One region of the Streptomyces sp. NPDC013317 genome, then DNA from elsewhere that is predicted to be linked to it. Evidence: riboswitches for the same ligand, from Rfam matches in the RefSeq annotation. Region 1 holds a riboswitch; the other holds the start of a gene.
The links. A riboswitch is a leader RNA that binds a small molecule or an ion and turns the genes downstream of it on or off. The one in region 1 is predicted to bind ZMP and ZTP.
Positions count from the first base shown of each region.

Region 2: another riboswitch for ZMP and ZTP. It lies ahead of ACZ3IJ_RS13545 (serine hydroxymethyltransferase); the one in region 1 lies ahead of ACZ3IJ_RS10150 (bifunctional 5,10-methylenetetrahydrofolate dehydrogenase/5,10-methenyltetrahydrofolate cyclohydrolase).

Region 1 covers NZ_JBVHDX010000003.1:270,937-278,685, forward strand. Annotated here, with positions in the region: gene ACZ3IJ_RS10140 (SWIM zinc finger family protein) at 1-1,163, shown strand, start outside; gene ACZ3IJ_RS10145 (hypothetical protein) at 1,228-1,809, opposite strand; gene ACZ3IJ_RS10150 (bifunctional 5,10-methylenetetrahydrofolate dehydrogenase/5,10-methenyltetrahydrofolate cyclohydrolase) at 1,930-2,784, opposite strand; ZMP/ZTP riboswitch at 2,814-2,921, opposite strand; gene ACZ3IJ_RS10155 (GAF domain-containing protein) at 3,162-4,442, shown strand; gene exaC (acetaldehyde dehydrogenase ExaC) at 4,488-6,011, shown strand; gene ACZ3IJ_RS10165 (DUF2252 domain-containing protein) at 6,371-7,749, shown strand, end outside.
Region 2 covers NZ_JBVHDX010000004.1:191,840-199,588, reverse strand. Annotated here, with positions in the region: gene trpS (tryptophan--tRNA ligase) at 1-179, opposite strand, end outside; gene ACZ3IJ_RS13555 (RNA polymerase sigma factor) at 258-881, shown strand; gene ACZ3IJ_RS13550 (hypothetical protein) at 844-1,626, shown strand; gene ACZ3IJ_RS13545 (serine hydroxymethyltransferase) at 1,696-2,985, opposite strand; ZMP/ZTP riboswitch at 3,065-3,155, opposite strand; gene rocD (ornithine--oxo-acid transaminase) at 3,265-4,470, shown strand; gene ACZ3IJ_RS13535 (polysaccharide deacetylase family protein) at 4,563-5,264, shown strand; gene ACZ3IJ_RS13530 (glutathionylspermidine synthase family protein) at 5,280-6,464, opposite strand; gene ACZ3IJ_RS13525 (hypothetical protein) at 6,498-6,782, opposite strand; gene ACZ3IJ_RS13520 (hypothetical protein) at 6,872-7,690, shown strand; gene pdxR (MocR-like pyridoxine biosynthesis transcription factor PdxR) at 7,742-7,749, opposite strand, start outside.

The DNA of each region.
Region 1 (7,749 bases):
GCCGGATCACGGCGGTCGTCAAGGACCGTGACGGCTCCTCGTACCGCAGTGACGTCCTGCTGCACGAGCTCTCGGCGGAGGACTGGGACCGGCTGCTCGACCTGGCGGTGGAGAGCGCGGGACACATCGCCGCCCTGCTCGATCACGAGATGCCGCCGCACCTGGTGGAGGACGCGGCAGCGGCCGGGCTCGAACTGCTGCCGGGCATCGGCGATCTGGACCCCGAGTGCGGGTGCGAGGCGTGGGACCACTGCCCGCACACGACGGCCCTCTGCTACCAGGTGGCCAGGCTGCTGGACGAGGACCCGTTCGTACTGCTGCTGATGCGAGGGCGCGGTGAGCGGGCGCTCGTCGAGGCGCTCCAGGAGCGCAGCGCGGCGCGGGCGGGGACGGAGGAGTCCGCGGTCGAGGAATCGGTTCCTGAGGGCGTACCGGCCGAGGAGGCCTTCGCCGCACGCGACATCCTTCCCCCGCTGCCGGCTCCGCCCGTGCTCCCGCCGACGCCCGGCGAGCCGCCGTCCCTGGACACCGAGACCGCGCCCGAGCCGGGGATCGACCCGTCGGCGCTGGAGGTCCTCGCGGCGGACGCCGCCGCCCGCGCGCACCGGCTGCTCGCCGAGGCGCTCGCCGCTCCGGGGCGGGAACGATCGGGAGCAGGCTCGGGAACGGGGTCGGGCACGCGGTCGGGAACAGGGTCGCGCATGGGCACGGTGGCGGCAACGGGCCCTGGCGCGGAACAGGTCCTGACGGTCGCTCAGGATGCGGTGCGGCTGGCCGCCGGGTATCCCCCGTCGTGGATCGCGGCGCGTCTCGCGGACGGGTCCGGCCGACGGCGGTCGGAGCTGGACGTGGCTGCGCGCGCCTGGCGGCTCGGGGGCGCTGCCGCCCTCGCCGTGCTGGAGGAGGAGTGGACGCCCTGTGCGGAGGCCCTCGCGCGGGCGAGGGCGGTGCTCGCGGAGGCCTGGGAGGACGACGCCCGGCCCGTGCTGCGACAGGCCGGGGCGGCGCGCTGGACGGTGGTCGGCGCGGAGGCGCAACTGCGTCTGGGCGAGGACGGTCGCTGGTGGCCGTTCCGCAAGGAGCGTGACCAGTGGATCCCGGCAGGCCCCGCGGACCAGGACCCTGCCTCCGCGCTCGCGGCGCTGTCGGCGCGGGAGGAATGACGGGAGGGCGGTGTCCGGCGGGGCGCGGGGGCCGGCAGGGCGGCGGTAGCGGCCTACGGCCCGTTCACAGCAGGGGCGCGGTGAGGGGGCGCGCCGTGGTGCCGGGGCGGGTGTACGCCGTGAGGCTGCAGGCCACCGTGTCGGAGCCGAGGAGGTAGCCGGTGCGGTACGGGTACTGGACGAACGTGGTCCAGCGCGTACCGGACGGTTGCCGTGCCGCCTCGCGGTGCAGCGGCTCGCGGCACAGGGCCGCTGCCGCGTCCCGTATGTCCCTGTCAGTGCGGTGGTCGCCCGCGAGCCGTAACACGGTGACGAGTTGGGCGTCGTGCGGCCGGTCGCAGGCGCGCCGTACGACGGTGCCCGGCTCGGCCCGGTCGATGTCGAAGCACTGCCCGGCCCTCAGGCGGTCGTACGGGACGGCGGCGGGCCCGTCGGCCGCCCCTCCCTGTGGTGCGAGCCGTCCGCCCGTGGCGGGCGCGGCGTCGACGGTGACGTCGTCCGAAGCGGCCGACCGTGCCCCGGGAGCGGTCGAGAACCGGCCCTCCGCGTCCTGACGGCTCGCCAGCACGATCGCCACGGCCAGGAGGAGGAGTGGCACGAGGAGGTGACGGAGGGGCGACGACAGCTCGCCGATGCGCGGGGACATGGCGACCAGGGTCGCCCGAAGCGCCCCACCACACCCGGCCGGCTGTCCCGTTGCAGCACGGCCCGCACAGGACTGTGACAATTCCCTTACCTGTACGGGCTGTTGGCGGCTCGCGTCGTGCTAGAGGCCGAGCTGACGCTCCGCGCCCTCGACGGTCTGGGCGAGGAGCACGGCGATCGTCATCGGGCCGACTCCGCCCGGCACGGGGGTGATGAGGGAGGCGCGCTCGGCGGCCGACTCGAAGTCGACGTCACCGATGTTGCCCGGGTTGTAGCCCGCGTCGATCACGACGGCGCCGGGCTTGACGTCCTCGCCCTTGATGAAGCGCGGCTTGCCCACGGCGGCCACGAGGATGTCCGCCTCACGGACGATCGAGGAGAGCTCGGTGGTGCGCGAGTGGCAGTACGTGACGGTGGCGTCGCGGCCGAGCAGCAGCAGGCCGGCGGGCTTGCCGAGGATCGCGGAGCGGCCGACGACGACGGCCCGCTTGCCGCTCGGCTCGACGTCGTACGCGTCGAGCAGGCGCATGATGCCACCGGGCGTGCAGGAGACGAAGCCGGGAAGGCCGAAGCCCATGGCGGCGAAAGAGGCCATGGTGACGCCGTCGACGTCCTTCTCCGGCGCGATCGCCTCGAAGGCGGCGCGCTCGTCGATGTGCGGACCCACCGGATGCTGGAGCAGGATGCCGTGGACCTCTGGATCCTGGGAGAGCGCGGTGATCGCGGCGACGAGTTCCCCGGTCGTCGTCTCGGCGGGCAGCTCGACGTGCTTGGAGCGGATTCCGGCCTTCGCGCAGCGGTTCTGCTTCATCTTCACGTACGTGACGGAGGCGGGGTCCGCGCCGACGAGCACCGTGGCGAGACAGGGCGTGACGCCGGTGCGGCGGGTGATCTCGGCCGCACGCGCGGCGGTCTCCTCGACCGTACGGCGGGCGAGCGCGGTGCCGTCCATGAGGGATGCGGTGCTGGTGGACATGGGCCACTCCTGGGCGTCGTCGATGACAGGGAGATCGCCCAGGCGCACGGCAGCGTCGGATCCGCGCGGGTGCGCGGGGTCCGGCGGGACCGCTCCCCGGTGGTGATCCACCTCAAGCGCCAGTCACGGCCCGAGCCCTACTCTACGTGAGGCCCGAGGGAGCCCACAGGGGCGGTGTCCGGACAGGGTGCGTACGCGGTGGCGCCGGGGAGCTTGTCGACACGCTCGGCACGCACGACGATGACGGACGGAGAGACGGACCGGGCGGTTCGACGGACCGGGCGGACCGACGGACCGACGATGCGAGCGGTTCGACGATTCGGGCGGTTCGACGAAACGGGCCGGTTCGACCGTGGGACCTCGACGTGGAGGCCGAGTTGAGCGATGCGTGGGTGGCTCCGGAGCCGGACGCCGGAGCGCTGCGCCGGGCGCACGAGGTGTTCACCAGCGGCGGCCAGGTCCACCTTCCTCCGGTACGGCCGCTGGTGGCGGAGTCGTGGCGGCGCTCGGCACGGGCGCGGGTCAGCCCGGACGGTGCGGCCTGTGTGGAGCTCGCCGACGACGAGCTGGCGGGGCACCGCGAGGAGCATCCGCTCTCCGCGGCGATGCCGGTGATCCGTGAGCTGATGGGCACGTATGCGACGGACGGCGAACATCTGCTGGCGGTCTGCGACGCGGCCGGACGGATGCTGTGGGTGGAGGGCCACCCCGGGACGCTGCGGCGGGCGCGGGCGATGAACTTCGTCGCCGGGGCGCGCTGGTCGGAGTCGGTGGCCGGGACGAACGCTCCCGGCACCGCGATCGCCGTGGACCGGCCGGTCCAGGTGTTCAGCGCCGAGCACTTCCGGCGGCCGGTGCAGGCGTGGACGTGTGCCGCCGCTCCCGTACACGATCCGCGCACCGGGCGGCTGCTCGGCGCGGTGGACATCACCGGCGGCGACCGGCTGGCGCATCCGCACAGCCTGGCGTTCGTGCAGGCGGTGGCGCGGGCGGCGGAGTCCCAGTTGGCCCTCCTCGCGCCGGCGCCGGCCGCGGACCGGGTACGGCTGGCGGCGCTCGGCCGGGACGAGGCCCTGCTGAGCGTCGCCGGCCGGCGGCTGCGGCTGAGCAGGCGGCACAGCGAGATCCTCGTGATGCTCGTCCACCGCCCGGAGGGGGTGGGCGGCGACGAACTCCTGACGCTGCTGTACGAGGACGAGTCGGTCACCCCGGTCACGCTGCGGGCCGAACTGTCCCGGCTTCGCGGGCTGCTCGGTCCGGAGCTGTTGCGCTCCCGCCCGTACCGGCTGGCCACGACGGTGGACGCGGACTTCGCCACGGTGGACCGGCGTCTCGGCTCGGGTGCGCTGTCGGGTGCGCTCGCCGACTACGCGGGTCCACTGCTGCCGGCGTCGCGTGCCCCCGGGGTCGTACGGCTGCGCGAGCGGCTCGCGGACCGGCTGCGGGCGGCGCTGGTGGACCGGGGAGATCCGGCTCTCCTCGCGGACTGGACGTACAGCTCCTGGGGCGAGGACGACGTCGAGATGTGGCGGGCGCTGTCGGAGGTCGTTCCGGCTGAGGGGCGACCCCCGGTGGTGGCCCGGCTTCGGAGTCTGGACGCCGAACTGTCGGCGGGCGCAACAGGTTTGCAACGTACGGCTTCGCAGACTCGGCAGTGAGCGCCGGCCAGGGACGGCGGGCGCGGTCCGAGGGAGGCCATGTCCATGACCCGTTATGCCGCACCCGGTACCAAGGGCGCGATCATGTCGTACCAGTCCCGCTACGACCACTGGATCGGCGGTGAGTACGTGGCCCCGGCCCGGGGCGGGTACTTCGAGAACCCGAGCCCGGTCGACGGCCGTCCCTTCACCGAGATCGCCCGCGGCACGGCGGAGGACGTGGAGAGCGCCCTGGACGCGGCGCACGCGGCGGCCCCGGCATGGGGCCGCACGGCGCCCGCGGAGCGCGCCGGAGTCCTTCTCAGGATCGCCGACCGGATGGAGGCGCACCTGGAGGAGCTGGCGGTCGCGGAGAGCTGGGAGAACGGCAAGCCCGTCCGCGAGACGCTGGCCGCCGACATCCCGCTCGCGATCGACCACTTCCGCTACTTCGCCGGGGCGCTGCGCGGCCAGGAGGGCACGCTGAGCGAGATCGACGACGACACCGTCGCGTACCACGTCCACGAGCCGCTGGGGGTCGTCGCGCAGATCATCCCGTGGAACTTCCCGATCCTGATGGCGGTCTGGAAGCTGGCCCCGGCGCTCGCGGCCGGCAACGCGGTCGTCCTGAAGCCGGCCGAACAGACGCCGGCATCCGTGCACTTCTGGATGAGTCTGATTGCCGATCTGCTACCGCCGGGCGTGGTGAACATCGTCAACGGCTTCGGCGTGGAGGCGGGCAAGCCGCTGGCGTCGTCACCGCGCGTCGCGAAGATCGCGTTCACGGGCGAGACGACGACGGGCCGACTGATCATGCAGTACGCCTCCGAGAACATCAAGCCGGTCACGCTGGAACTGGGCGGCAAGTCGCCGAACATCTTCTTCGACGACGTGTGGGCGGCGGACGACGACTTCCGCGACAAGGCGCTGGAGGGCTTCACGATGTTCGCCCTCAACCAGGGCGAGGTCTGCACATGCCCGTCGCGCGCCCTGATCCAGCGCGGCCACTACAGCGAGTTCCTGGAGGCGGCGGTGGCCCGCACGGAACGGATCGTCCCCGGCCACCCGCTGGACACGGACACCATGATCGGCGCCCAGGCCTCGAACGACCAGCTCCAGAAGATCCTCTCGTACCTGGACATCGGCCAGCAGGAGGGCGCGAAGATCCTGACGGGCGGTCAGCGCATCGAGTACGACGGCGAGCTGGCGGGCGGCTACTACGTCCAGCCGACGATCTTCGAGGGCGACAACCGTATGCGGATCTTCCAGGAGGAGATCTTCGGCCCGGTCGTCGCGGTCACCTCCTTCACGGACTTCGACGACGCGATCCGCACGGCGAACGACACCCTCTACGGCCTGGGCGCGGGCGTCTGGACCCGCGACGGCAACACGGCCTACCGCGCGGGCCGCGCGATCCAGGCGGGCCGCGTCTGGACCAACTGCTACCACGCCTACCCGGCCCACGCGGCATTCGGCGGCTACAAGCAGTCGGGCATCGGCCGCGAGACCCACAAGATGATGCTGGACCACTACCAGCAGACCAAGAACCTGCTGGTGAGCTACTCCCCCAAGGCACTTGGGCTCTTCTAGAGGAGTGAAGTCCGGTGCCGGGGATGGGCAATACGTCCCCTACAGCAACTCACAACAGTCACTCGGTGATCAGATCGACGCGTCACGATAGCCGACGGCCGCCTCACCGCGGTCCAGACCCCGTCGGACGACGAACGCGACCGGGAGACAGCCTGCTACCTGGCCCCCGATTTCTTCGACAGCACTCCGGCGAGCGCGGAGCCGATGCTCATCGGTGAAGCCCCTGGCGGCGCAGAGCGTTGCGCAGGCCCCGTCCGGGAGCGGACCGGACGGGCGCCGCTCTCCGCACCGGCCTAGAGTGGGACGGGGAGATCCGGAACACAGCGCGTGTACCTCGTCCGAGGACGGAGGACATCCCGATGACCGACGACACCGGCTCCCTTCAGCGCCACCCTCGTCCGAGCCCCCGTGAGCGCGCTGCGGTCGGCAAGGCCGCACGCGCCCGGGTGCCTCGGTCGAGCCATGCCGAGTACTCGCCCTCGGAGCATCGAGTCGATCCGCTGGAGATCCTCGAGAGGCAGGCCACCGCGAGGGTCCAGGAGCTGGTTCCGATCCGCCGGAGCCGGATGGCGGAGTCGCCGTTCCGGTACTACCGGGGCGCGGCCGCGCCCATGGCGGCCGACCTCGCCGACACCCCCGCCACCGGGATCAGAGTCCAGCTGTGCGGCGACGCGCATGTCCTGAACTTCGGGCTCTTCGCGTCTCCCGAGCGCCACCTGGTGTTCGACGTGAACGACTTCGACGAGACCCTGCCAGGCCCCTGGGAGTGGGACGTCAAGCGACTTGCGGCCAGCCTGGCCATCGCCGGCCGGGAGAACGGCTTCACCGATCAGGAGCGCGCGGCCATCACCTCGGCCGCGGTGCGCTCGTACCGCGAGTGGATCCGGACCTTCGCGGGCATGCACAACCTCGACGTCTGGTACGCCCAGACCCAGACGGAACGGATCGAGGCCCTCGTGGCCGACCAGCTCGGGAAGGGCAGGCGCAGGAAGCTCTCCAAAGTCCTGGAGAAGGCCCGCGGCCGGGACAGCATCCAGGCGTTCGAGAAACTCACCGGCATCGTCGACGGGGAGCGCCGGATCATCCCCGCCCCGCCGCTCATCGTGCCGATCGGCGACCTGCTCCCCCATGTGGAGCGCGCCGCCCTGGAGCACGAGATCCGCGAGCTGATCGAACGGTACGCGGGCACGCTGCGGCCGGACCACCGGCAGTTGCTCTCGCAGTTCCGTCTGGTCGACATGGCGCGCAAGGTGGTCGGCGTGGGCAGTGTAGGCACCCGCTGCTGGATCATCCTCATGCTCGGCAGGGACGAGGAGGATCCGCTGCTCATCCAGGTCAAGGAAGCCGAGCGGTCGGTACTCGCCGAGTACACCGGAGAGAGCGAGTACGACAACCAGGGGCAGCGCGTGGTCGCCGGACAACGGCTGATGCAGGCCGCCAGTGACATCTTCCTCGGCTGGGAGCGCGCCGCCGGCATCGACGGCCGCGAGCGGGACTTCTACGTCCGGCAGTTGCGGGACTGGAAGGGCAGCTTCGACACCGCGGTGATGCTGCCCGAAGGCGTACGGATTCTCGGCGAGCTGTGCGGCTTCTCGCTGGCCCGGGCGCATGCCCGGTCGGGCGACCGGATCGCCATCGCGGCCTACCTGGGCGGCGGCGAATCCTTCGACCGGGCGTTGACCGACTTCGCGGAGACCTACGCGGACCAGAACGAGCGCGACCACGAGGCTCTGGTCGA
Region 2 (7,749 bases), on a different contig from region 1:
CGGAGCTCCGCGGGGTCCTGCGGGACCGTGATCGCGTGCAGGTCCACCACCATGTAGAAGGCGTCGTGGGACTCCTGCAGGGCGACCCACTGGCGGACGGCGCCGAGGTAGTTGCCGAGGTGGAACGAGCCTGCGGTGGGCTGGATTCCGGAGAGCACACGGGGACTGTCAGAGGCCATGTCCCACATTCTCTCAGGTGCCGGAACGAACTGATCCCGGACCGGGAACCGATCCGCCGCGGCCGGTGTATCAAAGGTGTGAGGACGCTGGAGGGGGGCCGGGTCGTCGACGACGGAGCCGAGGCCGCGGTGATCGCACGCGTACGCGCCGGGGAGGCGGAGGCGTACGCGGCGCTGGTCCGCGCGCACACGGCGGTCGCGCTGAGGGCGGCGGTGGCGTGCGGCGCGGGCGCGGAGGCGGAGGACGTCGTGCAGCAGGCGTTCTTCAAGGCGTACCGGTCGCTGGGGCGGTTCAAGGAGGGGTCGGCGTTCCGGCCGTGGCTGCTGCGGATCGTGGTCAATGAGACGAGGAACACAGTGCGGGCGGCGGGCCGGCAGCGGGCGGTCGCGGGGCGGGAGGCGGAGCTGCTGGCCTCCGAGCCGCGGATACCGGACGAGGCGGACCCGGCGGTCGCGGCCGAGGAGCAGGAGAGACGCCGTCAGCTGCTCACGGCGCTCGACGGACTGAGCGAGGACCACCGGCAGGTGGTGATCCACCGGTATCTGCTGGAGCTCGACGAGACGGAGACGGCGGCCGCGCTCGGCTGGCCGCGGGGGACGGTGAAGTCCCGGCTGAGCCGGGCGCTGAAGAAGCTGGGACCGGCGCTGGAGGGAGGTGACGGGCATGAAGGACGCGAGGGGCGGGGAAGGGCTCCCCGATGAGCTGCGGGAGCTGGGCCGCCGGCTGAGGGTGCCGGAGGTGGACGGGGAGTCCATGGCCGAGCGGGTGCTCGCCCAGCTCCTGGAGGAGCGGGTGCCGACGCCGATGCCGCGGCGACGCCTCGCGTCCCTGCGCAGGCGGTGGAAGGCTCTGCTCGCGGCGCTCTCCGGGGTCCTGGTGGTGCTGGTGCTCTCGCCGCCGGTGCGGGCGACGGTGGCGGACTGGTTCGGCTTCGGCGGGGTCGAGGTCCGGTACGACCCCGGAGCGCGTCCGGCGCCCGGCGCGGCGGTGCCGGGATGTCCCTCGCCCGTTCCGCCGGAGGAGGCCGGGCGGAGGGCCGGGTTCGAGCCGCTGGTTCCGGGCGCGCTCGGTGCCCCGGACGCGGTGTCGGTGACGGGCTCGGCGGAGCGGGGGCGGGCGGTGATCAGCCTGTGCTGGCGCGGGGCGGACGGCCGGACGGTCCGGCTGGACGAGTTCTCCGCGCGGCTCGAGGCCGGCTTCGCCAAGCAGGTGCGGTCGCATCCGGAGTGGGTGGATCTGCCGGACGGCGCGGAGGGCTACTGGTTCGCCGAGCCGCATCTGCTGCGCTTTCCGATGACGGACGCGAGCGGGCGGACCTGGTCGCACTCCATACGCACGGCGGGCCCCACGCTCCTCTGGACGAGGAACGCGGGAGCCCTGACGCTGCGCCTGGAGGGCGAGCCGTCCCTGGAGCGGGCGCGGGCCGTGGCCGAGTCGGCGGGCTGAGCCGGGACGGTCACCGGGCTCCTCCTGACCGGCCGGGCGCCCCGCCGGTCAGGACGACGCGGCGGTGGGTCAGGCGGGGAGGCCCGGGGCCGGGAAGGCCGCCATCAGTTCGGCGACCTCCTTGCGGACGGCGAGCAGGGCGTCCTCGTCGCCCGATCCGGCGGCGGCGACGCCGCGGTCGATCCAGTCGGCGACCAGCTCCATGTGCGCGGTGGAGAGACCGCGGGAGGTGAGGGAGGGCGTGCCGATGCGGATGCCCGACGGGTCGAAGGGCTTCCGGGTGTCGTAGGGGACGGTGTTGTAGTTGACGACGATCCCGGCGCGGTCGAGGGCCTTGGCGGCGACCTTGCCGGGGACCTCCTTGGGGGTGAGGTCCATCAGGATCAGGTGGTTGTCGGTGCCGCCGGAGACCAGGTCGAAGCCGCGCGCGAGGAGCGCCTCGGCCAGCGCCCCGGCGTTGGCGACGACCGCGTGGGCGTAGTCGCGGAAGGAGGGCTGCGCCGCCTCGCGCAGGGCGACGGCGATGGCGGCGGTGGTCTGGTTGTGGGGGCCGCCCTGGAGACCGGGGAAGACAGCCTTGTCGAGGGCCTTGGCGTGCTCCTCGCGGGACATCAGCATGGCGCCGCGCGGACCGCGCAGGGTCTTGTGGGTGGTGGTCGAGATGACGTCGGCGTGCGGGACGGGAGAGGGGTGGGCGCCGCCCGCGATCAGGCCGGCGATGTGGGCGATGTCGGCGACGAGCACGGATCCGGCCTCGTGGGCGATCTCCGCGAACGCGGCGAAGTCGATCGTGCGGGGCAGCGCGGTGCCACCGCAGAAGATCACCTTCGGCCGTTCCTTGAGGGCGAGCTCGCGGACCTGGTCGAGGTCGACGAGCCCGGTGTCCTGGCGTACGCCGTACTGCACGCCGCGGAACCACCTGCCGGTGGCGGAGACGCCCCAGCCGTGGGTGAGGTGGCCGCCCATCGGCAGGGCCATGCCCATCACGGTGTCGCCGGGCTCGGCGAAGGCGAGGTAGACGGCGAGGTTGGCGGGCGAGCCGGAGTAGGGCTGCACATTGGCGTGTTCGACGCCGAAGACGGCCTTGGCGCGCTCGACGGCGAGGGTCTCGACCTGGTCGATGTTCTGCTGGCCCTCGTAGTAGCGGCGGCCGGGGTAGCCCTCGCTGTACTTGTTCTGCAGGACGGTCCCGGACGCTTCGAGGACGGCCCGGGAGACGTAGTTCTCGCTGGGGATCAGCCTGAGGGTCTCGGCCTGCAGCAGCTCCTCGGCGACGACGAGCGCGGCGAGTTCGGGGTCGGCTGCGGCCAGGGCGGGGTGGCGGGCGGCGAGATCGGCGGCCTGCGGGGTGACGGTCACGGCGGTTCCTCCGGGCGTGCGGTGGATCCCGGGGCACGGCTCAGTCCTGCTGGGCGGCACCACGCGGGATGTTCGGTCCCGAAGATGCCCAGGCGGGCGGCATCTCGTGTGGTCTGCCGCGCACGGCTCCCCCAGGGTCGATTCCCCGTACGCCAGTCGCCGTGCGTGTTTCCAGAGTAGCGGGCGCGCCGTCGCACAGGTTTCTTCGTCCGGCATCCGAGCGACGATAGGAAAGGGAGCCACACACGCCCCCTGGCCCGCAGGACGAACGGAGATCCCGTGTCGAGTACGCAAGACGCGATCGCTTCCGCGGAGGCGCACAGCGCGCACAACTACCACCCCCTTCCCGTCGTCGTCGCCTCGGCGGACGGGGCCTGGATGACCGATGTCGAGGGGCGCCGCTACCTCGACATGCTCGCCGGGTACTCGGCGCTCAACTTCGGGCACGGCAACCGGCGGCTGATCGATGCCGCGCGGGCGCAGCTGGAGCGGGTGACCCTCACGTCCCGGGCGTTCCACCACGACCGGTTCGCGGAGTTCTGCACCCGGCTCGCGGAGCTGTGCGGCAAGGAGATGGTCCTGCCCATGAACACGGGCGCGGAGGCCGTCGAGACGGCCGTGAAGGCCGCCCGGAAGTGGGGGTACGAGGTGAAGGGCGTGCCGGACGGGCACGCGAAGATCGTGGTGGCGGCGAACAACTTCCACGGCCGGACGACGACGATCGTCAGCTTCTCCACGGACCACGAGGCCCGCGACCACTACGGGCCGTACACGCCGGGGTTCGAGATCGTCCCGTACGGCGATCCGACGGCGATGGAGCGCGCGGTCACCGCGCACACGGTGGCGGTGCTCATCGAGCCGATCCAGGGCGAGGCGGGGGTCCTCGTCCCGCCGGCGGGGTATCTGCGCGGGGTGCGGGAGTTGACCCGCGAGCGCAACGTGCTCTTCATCGCGGACGAGATCCAGTCGGGCCTCGGCCGGACGGGGCGGACGTTCGCGTGCGAGCACGAGGGCGTGGTGCCGGACATGTACGTCCTGGGCAAGGCGCTGGGCGGCGGTGTCGTCCCGGTCTCGGCGGTGGTCGCCGACCGGGACGTGCTCGGGGTGTTCCGCCCGGGTGAGCACGGGTCGACGTTCGGCGGGAACCCGCTGGCCTGCGCGGTGGCCCTGGAGGTGATCGCGATGCTGCGGACGGGCGAGTACCAGCAGCGGGCGGCCGAGCTGGGCGAGCATCTCCACGCGGAGCTCCGGCTGCTCGTGGGCGGGGGCGCGGTGGAGGCGGTCCGCGGACGCGGTCTGTGGGCCGGGGTGGACATCGCGCCGTCGAAGGGCACGGGCCGGGAGATCTCCGAGAGGCTGATGGAGCGGGGGGTGCTGGTGAAGGACACGCACGGTTCGACGATCCGGATCGCGCCTCCGCTGGTGATCGGCAAGGAGGATCTGGACTGGGGTCTCGAGCAGCTGCGGGCGGTCCTCTCGGAGTGATCCGGTCCGCTTGAGGGCGGCGGCGGCCGCGCCGGCGGTGGCGACAACTCGGTGCATTGACAGCGGAGTTGGTCTAGGCCAATGATGCGGCCATGCCGAGACCGAGACCCCGCCCCCGTCGCGCGCTGCGCGGCGCCGTCGCCGCCCTCGTCCCGCTCACGCTGCTCGGCGCGTTCGGGGGCCCGGCGCACGCCGCCCCCGTGGCGGCCTGGCCCGATCCCGTCCCCGTCGTCTCCCGTGTCGAGACCACCGACCCGGTCGTCTTCATCACCATCGACGACGGCTGGTTCCACGACCCGGCGGCCGCGAAGGTCCTCCTCGACCGCCGGGTGCCCGCCTCGCTCTTCCTGCTCCCGGGCGCCTACTCCTTCGACTCCGGCTACTTCCACACCCTGCTCGACCAGGGCCGCTCCCGCGTCGAGAACCACACCGTCGGCCACCCGGACCTGACCACGCTCGACGCGGCCGGGCAGCAGGCGGAGGTCTGCGGGGCGCGCGAACACCACCTCGCCGAGTTCGGCGACGGGCCGCGCCTGCTGCGCCCTCCCTACGGGGCGTACGACGAGACCACCCGCACCACCGCCCGCGCCTGCGGGGCGAAGGCCGTGGTGACCTGGACGTACGACCTCACCACCTGGGGGCAGTGGACCCCGCCTGCCCCGGCGCTCAGGGCCGGCGACATCATCCTGCTGCACTTCAACGAGACGCTGGAGCAGGATCTGACGCGCGCCCTGGCCGCCGCCGAGGCGGCCGGCCTGCGACCCGCACCGCTCAGGGAGTACGTACCCGAGTAGGCGTCGCGAGCGGGATCAGAGGATGACGTGCGGCAGGAAGCGGGCGTACTCGTCCGTGATCAGGCCCGCCGACTCCCGGATGCCGAGCCCCGCCGCCTCGTCCTCGACGACCCACGCGCCGAGCACGACACGGTTGCCCTCGAAGTCCGGGAGCGGGGCCAACCCCTGGTAGCAGCAGGGTTCGTCACGGACGACCGGCTCCGCGCCCGGCTCGTGGACGGTGACGCCCGCGCCCTCGCGGCCGAGGAGCGGCTTGGCGACGTAGCCGCCGGTCGCGGCGAGTTCGCGCGGGCCGTCGAGGTAGGCGGGCAGCAGGTTCGGATGGCCCGGGTAGAGCTCCCAGAGGATCGCGAGGAGGGCCTTGTTGGAGAGCAGCATCTTCCAGGCGGGCTCGATCCAGCAGGTCGTGCCCGTACCGCCGCCGTTGTCGAGGGTGTCGAGGACGTACGGGCCGAAGCGGTCCGTCGTCAGCCACTCCCACGGGTAGAGCTTGAAGCAGCTGCGGACGAAGCGCAGCCGGTCGTCCACGAACCGGCCCGACAGCCGGTCCCAGCCGATCTGTTCGACCGACAGCGCCTCCGTGTCGAGCCCGGCCTGCTGGGCGGTCTCACGCAGGTACGCGACCGTCATCAGATCCTCGCCGAGCTCGTCCCCGTCGGAGTGGACGAAGTGCACCGGGCTGCCCGGCGGCAGCAGCTTCGCCTGCCGCCTCCAGGCGTCGACGAGCCGCTCGTGGAGCGAGTTCCACTGGTCGGCGCCGGGGAAGCGCTCCTCCATCCAGAACCACTGCGGGCTCGCCGCCTCGACCAGCGAGGTCGGCGTGTCGGCGTTGTACTCCAGCATCTTGGCCGGGCCCGTGCCGTCGTAGCGGAGGTCGAACCGGCCGTAGAGCGACGGCAGTTCGGCCCGGCGGCGCCAGGACTCGGCGACGAGCGAGACGAGCCGGGGGTCGGTGAGGCCGAGATCGGCGAAACGATCCTTCTCGACGATGTGGGCGGCCGCCGCGAGACACATCGCGTGCAGCTCCTCGACGACCTCCTCCAGGGCCTCGACCTCGGGCAGGGTGAAGGAGTAGTACGCGCTCTCGTCCCAGTACGGGCGCAGGGAGCCGTCGGGGTAGCGGGTCAGGGGGTAGACGAGCCCCTGCTCCTCCACCGTCCTCTGCCACCCCGGCCGGGGTTCGATCGTGTGCCGCCGCATGTCGCTCGGTCCGTCCGTCCGTCGTCGGTACGCTCAGCCGCCGCCGGAACCGGAACAGCCGAAGCCGCCGGTGTCCACGGCCGTCTTGTCGAAGCTGCCGCCGCTGACCTTGTTGTCGCTGACGCTGCCGCCGTAGTAGTACGAGCCGCGGGCCGTGCCGCCGCTGCCGCTGCCGCTCTCGCACTCGTAACTCGGCAGCTTGTCGCGGGTCAGCGGGTCGACACACCGCCTGTCGGGCTCGGAGCCGCAGGACGTGATGGTCGCCGCGAGCACCCCCATACCGCCGAGCACGACCGTGCTCGACCTCAGCCTGCGCATGAAAAGCCTCCCCATCCCGTGGTCGCGACCGCACAGTTTAGGCCTGCGGCCGAGCGGCCCCGCACTAGAGTCCATTCGTGCTCTTTGGGATGATCTGCGCTCTGGGTTCCTCGGTCTTCTTCGGCATGGCATCGGTGTTCCAGGCGCTCGGCGCCCGGGCGGCGGAGCCCGGGACGGGCGCCGGCGTCGACGTGGCCCTGCAGCTGCGGGTGATGCGGCAGTGGCGATATCTGCTCGGACTCTCCTTCGACGGCATCGGTTTCGGGCTCCAGATCGTCGCCCTGCTGACGCTGCCGATCTACGTGGTGGGGGCGGCGCTCGCGGCGAGCCTGGCGGTCACGGCGGTGGCCGCCTCCTGGCTGCTCAAGGTCCGGCTCCACCGGATGGAGTGGGCGGCGGTGGCCGTGGTGTGCGGAGGGCTCGTGATGCTCGCCCTCGCCGCAGGCCCGGAGGGCGAGCAGAGTTCGTCGGAAGCGCTGCGGTGGGCGATGCTCGGGGCGGCGTTCGCGGTCCTCGGCCTCGGCGCGGCCGCCGGGCGGCTGCCCGGCCGGCCGCGCGCCCTGGCGCTCGGCCTCTGCGCGGGCTTCGGCTTCGGGGTGGTGGAGGTGGCCGTCCGGCTGATCGACAGCTGGGACCTCGCCAACCCCGCGGTGTACGCGCTGATCCTGGGCGGCGGGTCGGCGTACGTCCTGCTGACCTCCGCGCTCCAGCGGGGCTCGGTGACGACGGCGACGGCCGGCGCGGTCGTCGGCGAGACGATCGGCCCGGCGCTGGTCGGCGTGATCTGGCTGGGCGACCGTACGCGCGAGGGCTTCGGGTGGCTGGCGATCCTGGGCTTCACGGTGGCGGTGGCGGGCGCGCTGCTCCTGGCCCGCTTCGGAGAACCCCCGACCCCGGACCCGCGCTGAGCGGCCCGACACCGGACCCGGACCCGGCCGAGCGGCCCGGACCCCGCGGCCCTACGGCA